2 regions of the Paenibacillus sp. Negev47 genome follow, and region 2 is predicted to be linked to the other one. Evidence: riboswitches for the same ligand, from Rfam matches in the RefSeq annotation. Region 2 holds a riboswitch; the other holds the start of a gene.

Region 1 (4,257 bases), 210 kb from region 2:
AGTCCTCTTTTTTTACTTCCTGATACGGAATCTGCTGTAATCCGGTTCCATTCAGAACGGGGAACAACAGTTTCATAATCTCCAGTGTCGGTTGACGCGGGAGGTCAATCTGGTTGTGAATGTTGTGGTACAGTGTGTCCGGCTCAAGCAAGAACGAACTGTCCAGAATCATCGCATCCACTTCCTTCGTAATGAGTCCGGTTTGTAACGCAGTACCGGCACCCATCGAGAAGCCCCAGACAACCAATTCCTGTGCACCACGCTGCTTGGCAAACTGGATGGCACCGAGCAACTGCTGTGACTCGGCTTTCCCACCTGTGGCTACAGCTTTGTTCACTTGGGAGGCAAAACCGTAATCGAACATCACCACGTTGAACCCGAGTTGATGGGCATAGTGGGCCAGATCGTACATAGGTACCCATGTTTCTTCACGGTTGGCACCATATCCGTGACTGAAGATGATCGTTTTGCTCGCAGTGTTGTCAGCAGGAATATACCATCCCTGCATCGTCCGGCTGCCATCTGCTGCCGGAAACGTGATGTCTTCGTACTTCATGTTCTTGGCCTGCATCGGATTGGAGAAGACAGGCGCTACAGTTGGGTTGGATAATACCCATGCGATATAACCATGCAGTGCAATAAAACAAAACAGCAGGAAAAATACAACGGAGAGCAGCAACGCTACGATAATATGTTTGAACCGAATCAGCCTCGGTGATAACGAAGAGGGCAGATCGGACACTTTTGTTTGCAGCGGGGCTTCGCTCTGGGATGTTGGATACATGAATGCCCCTCCTTTGAAGTTCAGTTGAAGATAACAACGACATGAAAAGAGAATTACGTCTATTTCAGAACCTGCTTCAGAGCGATATCTTAAAGTAATATATCTTTATCGTATGTTCCAATATAGTCAAAGTCAATTGATTGAGGGCATTTGTTACGCAATTGTTATATAGTTCTTAAGATATATGGGTAACATTCCCTTAGCGAGTAAATTACAGGGGATTTAGTCTTATAAAAAGGAAATATTTATAACTTGGCCTATTCAGATCTTGACTCTTTTTTGGTTTACAGATGAGACCGTTTCTCATATAATTTATGTAACCAAGTTTCATGTGATGAAACATGAGGAGGGCATTATGCCATGGAAGATCGTAAGTTAACCGTCCGGGCTGTAGAACGGGCGCTGGATATATTATTATGTTTTACCACGCGCAGTGATCTGGGACTCACCGAAATTGCCAGTCAGATTGGTTTGCACAAAAGTACAGTGCATCGCCTGATGGCTACGCTGGAGGATCGAGGCTTTGTCATCCGGGATGCGGCAACGGAGAAGTACCGACTTGGCATACGAATCTGGGAGCTATCAGCCCATATGTCACGCAGTGATGATCCGGCGATTTTGCTGCTGCCTGCAATGGAGCGACTGAGAGACCGGTTGGGAGAGACCGTAAGTCTGTACCTGCGTGATGGCAGTGAACGGATTCGGATTCAGGCTGTACAAAGTGATCAGGCAATTCGCCGTGTTGCTCCCGTCGGGGTTAGACTCCCGCTATCTGTCGGGGCTTCCAGCAAAGTCTTGATGGCGTTTGCGACGGACGAGGACCGTGAAGAACTGATGAATGGGCCTGAATGGCCGGTATTTATCGATCCAGCGGTGTATTTGGCGCAGATGGGAGACATCCGGGATAACGGATATGCCACGAGTTACGAGGAACGTGAGCCGGGAGCTGCGGCGGTATCGGTGCCGATTATGGATCGTAGAGGCAATATTGCAGCTGCGCTCTCGGTCTCAGGACCTGTCAGCCGACTCTCGCAGGAGACTTTGCACGAATACGCACCTGTGCTAAAGGAAGCTGCTACGCAGATGGGGCTCATGTTATCCTGATGTTGATGTAAGGTCTGTCACCAATTAAGTTAGCAATCTGGAATATAAAGGTTGTTTTTATGTTCCGGTTGCGCTACTCTGTAATGGACGGCCCAGCGGGGCCAGCTTCATTGCATATGAACAGCGGCTTGTGTAAGCCGCAACTTGTTAACGTTACTGGGGGAGTCCGAACTGTCCGGACTGAGACGGAATCGCATGAGATTCCGGACCCTTTGCACCTGATCTGGATCATACCAGCGTAGGGAAGTAATCGGCGATATGACCACAACCACCACATAATGTGACCCTTGCAGTGCTCCGTTAAGGAGCTGATTGAAGGTGCATTATTGGTGATGGACATAAAAGTCGGTTCCTTCGGGGACCGGCTTTTTTATATACAGGGAACAGGCGATATAGTGCGGACTCCATGGGCTTCTTTTTCAATAACCTGCAAAGTGGGCTTGGATAAGGAGAGAAATCAGTGTAGATCCATGATCTGTGGTAACCTCCGTTATGTTGTGAACTGTACATGAATGATGTCTCCTCTGGTTGGTGTAGGATCGCTCTTTCTTCTCTGCATTGCGTTGATTTGGGACAGGTACGTAAGCGAGCTAATGATGATACCAACCAAACCAAGCGAAGGAACACTAAGGAGGAGACAAGTGAACATGAGTACAGGAGATCAAACGGGACAACAAGCGATGGAACAGGAACTTACGGGTCAGCAGGTGGAAAAGAAAACAGAGGCGGCCGGACGGGTTCAGCCCTTTCCGGGCAGCCGCAAAGTCTACATTCAGGGCTCACGGCCGGACATTGCTGTTCCGGAGCGTGAAATAGCCCTTCATGACACGAATACTCCCCAAGGGGTGGAGCATAACGAACCGCTGCGTGTCTACGATACGAGCGGTCCCATGACTGATCCCGCATTTCATGCCGATATCCGGGCAGGTCTACCAGCCCTGCGTACCCGCTGGATCACAGAGCGTGGCGATGTGGAGGCTTACCAAGGCCGTACAGTTAAACCCGAGGATAACGGATTAAAGCCCGGAGGGAAGAGAGCTGGAGCCGAAGAGTACCCTGGATTGCGTGGCAAACCGCTGCGAGCACAGACGGGACGCTGTGTGACTCAGATGCATTATGCGAGGCAGGGAGTCATTACGGCAGAGATGGAGTTTGCTGCCATTCGTGAAGGCGTGGAGCCGGAATTCGTGCGCCAGGAACTGGCGAGTGGAAGAGCCATCCTGCCGTCTAACATCAATCACCCGGAGAGTGAGCCGATGTTGATTGGTCGTCATTTTCATGTGAAGATCAATGCCAACATTGGCAACTCTGCTGTATCTTCTTCCATCGAAGAAGAGGTGGAGAAGATGACCTGGGCGGTACGCTGGGGATCGGATACCGTAATGGATCTGTCCACAGGCAAAGACATTCATACCACCCGGGAATGGATCATTCGCAATTCACCTGTGCCAATCGGTACGGTGCCGCTGTATCAGGCGCTGGAGAAGGTGAATGGCGAAGCGGAAGCGCTGACCTGGGAGTTATACCGGGACACGCTTATTGAGCAGGCAGAGCAGGGTGTGGACTACTTTACGATTCATGCAGGTGTACTGCTGCGTTATATCCCGATGACGGCCAAGCGGATGACAGGCATTGTGTCTCGCGGTGGGTCCATTATGGCAGCATGGTGCCTTGCGCATCATCAGGAGAATTTTTTGTACACCCATTTTGAAGAAATCTGCGAGATTATGAAAAGGTATGATGTAGCGTTCTCACTGGGAGATGGTCTCCGCCCAGGCAGCATCTACGATGCCAACGATGAAGCTCAGATGGCGGAACTGGCGACGCTTGGAGAACTGACACAGATCGCGTGGAAGCACGATGTGCAGGTGATGATTGAAGGCCCGGGTCACGTGCCGATGCACAAGATCAAGGAAAATGTGGACTTGCAGATGGAGATCTGTCAGGAAGCACCGTTCTATACGCTGGGGCCGCTGACGACCGACATCGCGCCGGGATACGATCACATCACGTCCGCCATTGGGGCGGCCATGATTGGCTGGTTCGGCACGTCCATGCTTTGTTATGTTACGCCAAAAGAACATCTGGGCCTGCCCAACAAGGATGATGTGCGGGAAGGGGTTATCGCCTACAAGATCGCAGCCCATGCCGCGGATCTGGCGAAAGGCCATCCACGTGCCCAGCGCCGGGATGACGCCCTGTCCAAAGCGCGCTTCGAGTTCCGCTGGCGTGACCAGTTTAACCTGTCACTGGACCCTGAACGTGCGCTGTCCTATCATGATGAGACGCTGCCAGCAGAAGGGGCCAAGGAAGCTCATTTCTGCTCCATGTGCGGACCGAAGTTCTGTAGCATGCGCATTACGCAGGAC
Region 2 (4,257 bases):
TAGTGCATCCTCGCCCACGTCCTGCCAAACCACATTCGATATATTACAGTTTCCATAACAGTGAACACCATCGGCAGCAGGTGATCCGATATTTACATTTTTGAGCGTGGCCCCTGCCTCCAGGCGAAAGACTGGCTTTTGACCCTCTGCTTGAGATCCGTCGCCCAGTGTGGAAGGATTGGCTACAAAGGTTTTGCCTTGACCGTCATAGGTCGTATTCTTTGGAACAATAATAGTTGAATTTACAACCGTAGGTGCAGCCGCAGCCGGAACTGCACCAAATATGGAAGCAACCAAACCAGCGGACAGCAACAACGTCAACATTTTTTTCATAACTTTATTCCTCCCTTATTCTCGTTTTTTGGTAGTACTAGCCTGAGCTTGTACTGGAATTTCGCCAGAGGTGCACCTCTGTCTGAAATACAACCTAATCCTACCAAATAAGGAAGGGGACAAGAATAATCATTAGATCACTTTTACACTTCCCAGCATAGAACCTGATGTTTCAGCATGCTTTGTGGTCCCGTGTTTACTTGTTATGTACCGATATCAACTTCGGATATGCTCTATTTACAACCTCAATATACACAACAAAGACCACATCATCTGTTACAGACAACGTGATCTTATGAAAACATGATTGTATTCACTTTATATTCTAGGCTCCAAACCGCTGACGATACCCGCACTTCCGGCACAACTCTTCCACTGCTTCCCGCTTGGAAAAACCATACACCAGATTGTTGGCTCGCTCACCCTCAATAATCTCCGAGAATGACTTCTCGTGCACGTTACCGAGGTTAATGACACCCTCACCATCAAGACAGCATGGAACCACCGTTCCATCCACTAGCACAGCCGCCTGACCGCGTAGTGCATGGCAAAATCCTTTCCCGTCATCTTCCGGTGCATCCAGACTCGGCCACTGGAACTCATGATCCTGGTTCAGGTATACATTTGGGGCGATTTTGACCCCGCTGCCTGGAACCACTTTTTCTTCAATACGAAAGTCCAGATTGAACTCACGTTCCAGCACTTCAAGGGTCTCCCGATTTCGATTCATCTGAGCATTCGTAAAGTTATCCTGCGTCAGATTCCATAGCCGGAATGAGATGATAACATTGTGCTTCACCGCTTCATGTACAAAAGACAGGATGTTGCTCAGGTACCCGTCACGATCAGTTGAACCTTCATGCCCATCGAAGCTGTGCAGAGAGAAGTTCATCTGTCGCAGCGCCGGTTTGCCGAGCAATTTATGCTGAGTCTTGGGCAGCAGCGTACCATTCGTTGTAATGTTCACCTTGAGTCCCTTCGCATGTGCGGAATCAAGCAGCAGATCTATTTTGGGATGCAACAAGGGTTCACCTTTGACATGTAAATAAATATGGTTGGTATGTGGTTTAACTTGATCCAGTATATTGTTGAAGACTTCAGGGTCAATGAATCCTTTGGCACGCTGTGTCTGCGGACAGAAGCTGCATGCCAGATTGCAGATACTTGTGATCTCAATATATACTTTTTTGAACGTTTTCAACTCGGGTCCCCATTCTGCTTAGGAGGGAGAAATCCCACCTGCATTTGTGATCCGGCCAATATGCGCCATCCCTATTATATCGGGTTCTTGAGCCGAGGTAAATTGTTCGATTGTTCTAAGCACAACGAGGGACAAAAGAAATTCATTCCAACTGAAATTTGTATGATTACAACCTCGCTCCTCGGATCTGACTCCAATTCACCTCAACAATTCCATCATGCTGCCTCTTTACAGTTCATGTTCAAGTGATATATGCTGAACACACAACTGCATATCTTGTACATTTGCACTAGGGGAGCCCTGCGGCTGAGACGAATATGACTATTCGGACCCTTTGAACCTGATCTGGATCATACCAGCGGAGGGAAGTGGAGCGGCCTTTTAGTAAGCGGAATTTTATCATGTATATGTGAAGATAAATTGCGGATCTAACTTACAGACCCACTCATTTCTCCGGAAATGGGTGGGTCTTTTTTGTTTCTTTTGCAGAGCACAGGATGTCGTTGTTATTTCACCAGTCTGACATTAAGGGGGTGAGGATCAGATGGCCAACCATGTAACCATTCACAACGTAAGCTTCGCTTTTCCCGAAAAAAAAGATTCACCCGTACTCTCCAATGTGTCGCTTCAGGTTCAACAGAGAGAATTTGTCTCACTCATTGGCTCCAGCGGATCAGGTAAAAGCACGCTCTTCAAGCTGCTCGCAGGCTTGCATGAGCCAACCGTCGGCACCATCGACATTGCCGATGTACCGCAAGGACAACGGCTCGGACGAGTCGCCTATATGCCGCAGAAAGATCTCCTGTTGTCTTGGCGGACCGTCTTGGAGAACTGCATGCTACCTGCTGAGTTGGCACCAGGTCGACAGAACAAGGACAAGCTGCGGGCCGACATCATGGCTGGATTAGCCAGGTTCGGCCTGTCAGGTTATGAACATTCCTATCCGGATGAGTTATCCGGTGGCATGCGGCAGCGGGTAGCACTGCTTCGTACTTTGCTTACAGGCGGACAGCTCATGTTGCTGGATGAACCCTTCGGTGCGCTCGACGCCTTAACCAAACGAGAAATGCATCGCTGGTTGTTGGAGCTGTGGGAGGGCTTTGGCCAAACCGTCCTGTTTATTACACATGACATTGAAGAAGCATTGCTTTTAAGTGATCGTATTATTCTACTAACTCCAGGCGGACAAGGTCAGCAACTGTGGGAAATGACGGTTCCTTTGCCACGTCCAAGGCATTCGGACCTGATCTACGAACCGGCTCTCGTGCAGATGAGACGACAACTGGAGGAACAATTGCATGCGAAGCGATAAGGTTAGCGTCCAGACGTGGCTCTCGAAGTGGTTTTCCCAATATGGTTTGTTCATTCTGCTCATGCTCTTTTTACTGGCGATCTGGGAAACGATTGTACGTATGGGATGGGTGCCTTCCTTCATCATTCCTGCACCCACGGCCATCGCAGGCTCACTGGTTGAGCATCGTCGTCTGCTGCTGACCATACATCTGCCTGCTACCTTTATGGAGGTTGCTGTTGGTTTTGGCTTGTCCATAGTGACCGGAATTGCGCTGGCGACAGGCATGCATATGAATCGCTCGATTGAAAAGGCCTTATATCCCTTCATCGTGATCAGTCAGACGATCCCGCTGATTGCCCTGTCCCCCGTATTCATCCTGTGGTTCGGCTACACGCTGTGGAGTAAAGTCGCCGTGGTGTTCCTGATCGCGTTCTTCCCCATTGTGGTCAGTACCTACGATGGACTCCGCCAAGGCGACCCAGAACAGCGTGAACTACTACTCACCATGGGCGCCAGCAAATGGGATATTTTTCGCAAACTCCAGGTTCCGCTGGCACTCCCTTCATTTTTCTCGGGGCTAAAGATGTCTGTGGTGTACTGCGTGGTTGGGGCAACGATTGGCGAATGGCTCGGTGGCAGTAAAGGGCTCGGCTACTTCAGCCGCCGCATGTCCAGCAATATGAATACGGATGCGATGTTCGCCGCTATTGTGCTGTTATCCTTGCTGGGAATCATTTTGTTTGCACTGATTGCTTGGCTGGAGAAACGGTTTAGCTTACGGCGTCATCGTCATGGAGCCAAAAGGAAAGTTGGATAGAACTTAGACAGAAATTAGATGTAAATACAGGAGTTACGATTTTCAAAATATACCTTATGCACAATTTCAGCAGTATCTTCAATCAGTACATTGTCACATTGTCCGTTAACATGCTGCTGTCCATTTTCTACAAATCAAAACGATGAAATGAGGAACTTCATTTATGAATAACAAAGGCATATATTCCCTGCTTCCCATCATGCTCATAAGCCTGTTGCTGATTGTTAGTGGATGCAGCACCACGGGTACTAACAAAAACACAACAACAACAGATTCGGCAACCAACGCAGAGCAAACAGACTCGTCTGTAACAGAACCAGCATCAGACGCCAAAGATAAACTGTCCATCATGCTCGACTGGTACCCGAATGCAGTACATTCCTTCATCTACGTTGCTCAAGAAAAAGGATACTTTGCAGATCAAGGTCTCGATGTCGATATTCAGATGCCTGCGGATACCAATGATTCACTCAAACTTGTTGCTGCCGGGAAAATCGATCTGGCTCTAAGCTACCAACCCCAAATATTGCTCGCGCGTGGCGAGAACATTCCTGTACGTTCCATTGCTGCTGTCGTTCGGCATCCGCTGGTGCATCTGTTGACCGAAGCGAA

Evidence for each region. Region 2 has a riboswitch for thiamine pyrophosphate ahead of AC4G47_RS25665 (ABC transporter ATP-binding protein). Riboswitches for the same ligand answer to the same signal wherever they lie in the genome.
Region 1: linked by a shared signal. The riboswitch ahead of thiC (phosphomethylpyrimidine synthase ThiC) and the one ahead of AC4G47_RS25665 (ABC transporter ATP-binding protein) in region 2 are both predicted to bind thiamine pyrophosphate.

Annotation. Positions count from the first base shown of each region.
Region 1 is NZ_CM177754.1:5,909,302-5,913,558, reverse strand. It holds gene AC4G47_RS26595 (alpha/beta hydrolase) at 1-784, opposite strand, end outside; gene AC4G47_RS26590 (IclR family transcriptional regulator) at 1,145-1,888, shown strand; TPP riboswitch at 2,037-2,150, shown strand; gene thiC (phosphomethylpyrimidine synthase ThiC) at 2,569-4,257, shown strand, end outside.
Region 2 is NZ_CM177754.1:5,703,688-5,707,944, forward strand. It holds gene AC4G47_RS25655 (pectate lyase) at 1-333, opposite strand, end outside; gene AC4G47_RS25660 (radical SAM/SPASM domain-containing protein) at 659-1,534, opposite strand; TPP riboswitch at 1,816-1,918, shown strand; gene AC4G47_RS25665 (ABC transporter ATP-binding protein) at 2,079-2,846, shown strand; gene AC4G47_RS25670 (ABC transporter permease) at 2,833-3,645, shown strand; gene AC4G47_RS25675 (ABC transporter substrate-binding protein) at 3,809-4,257, shown strand, end outside.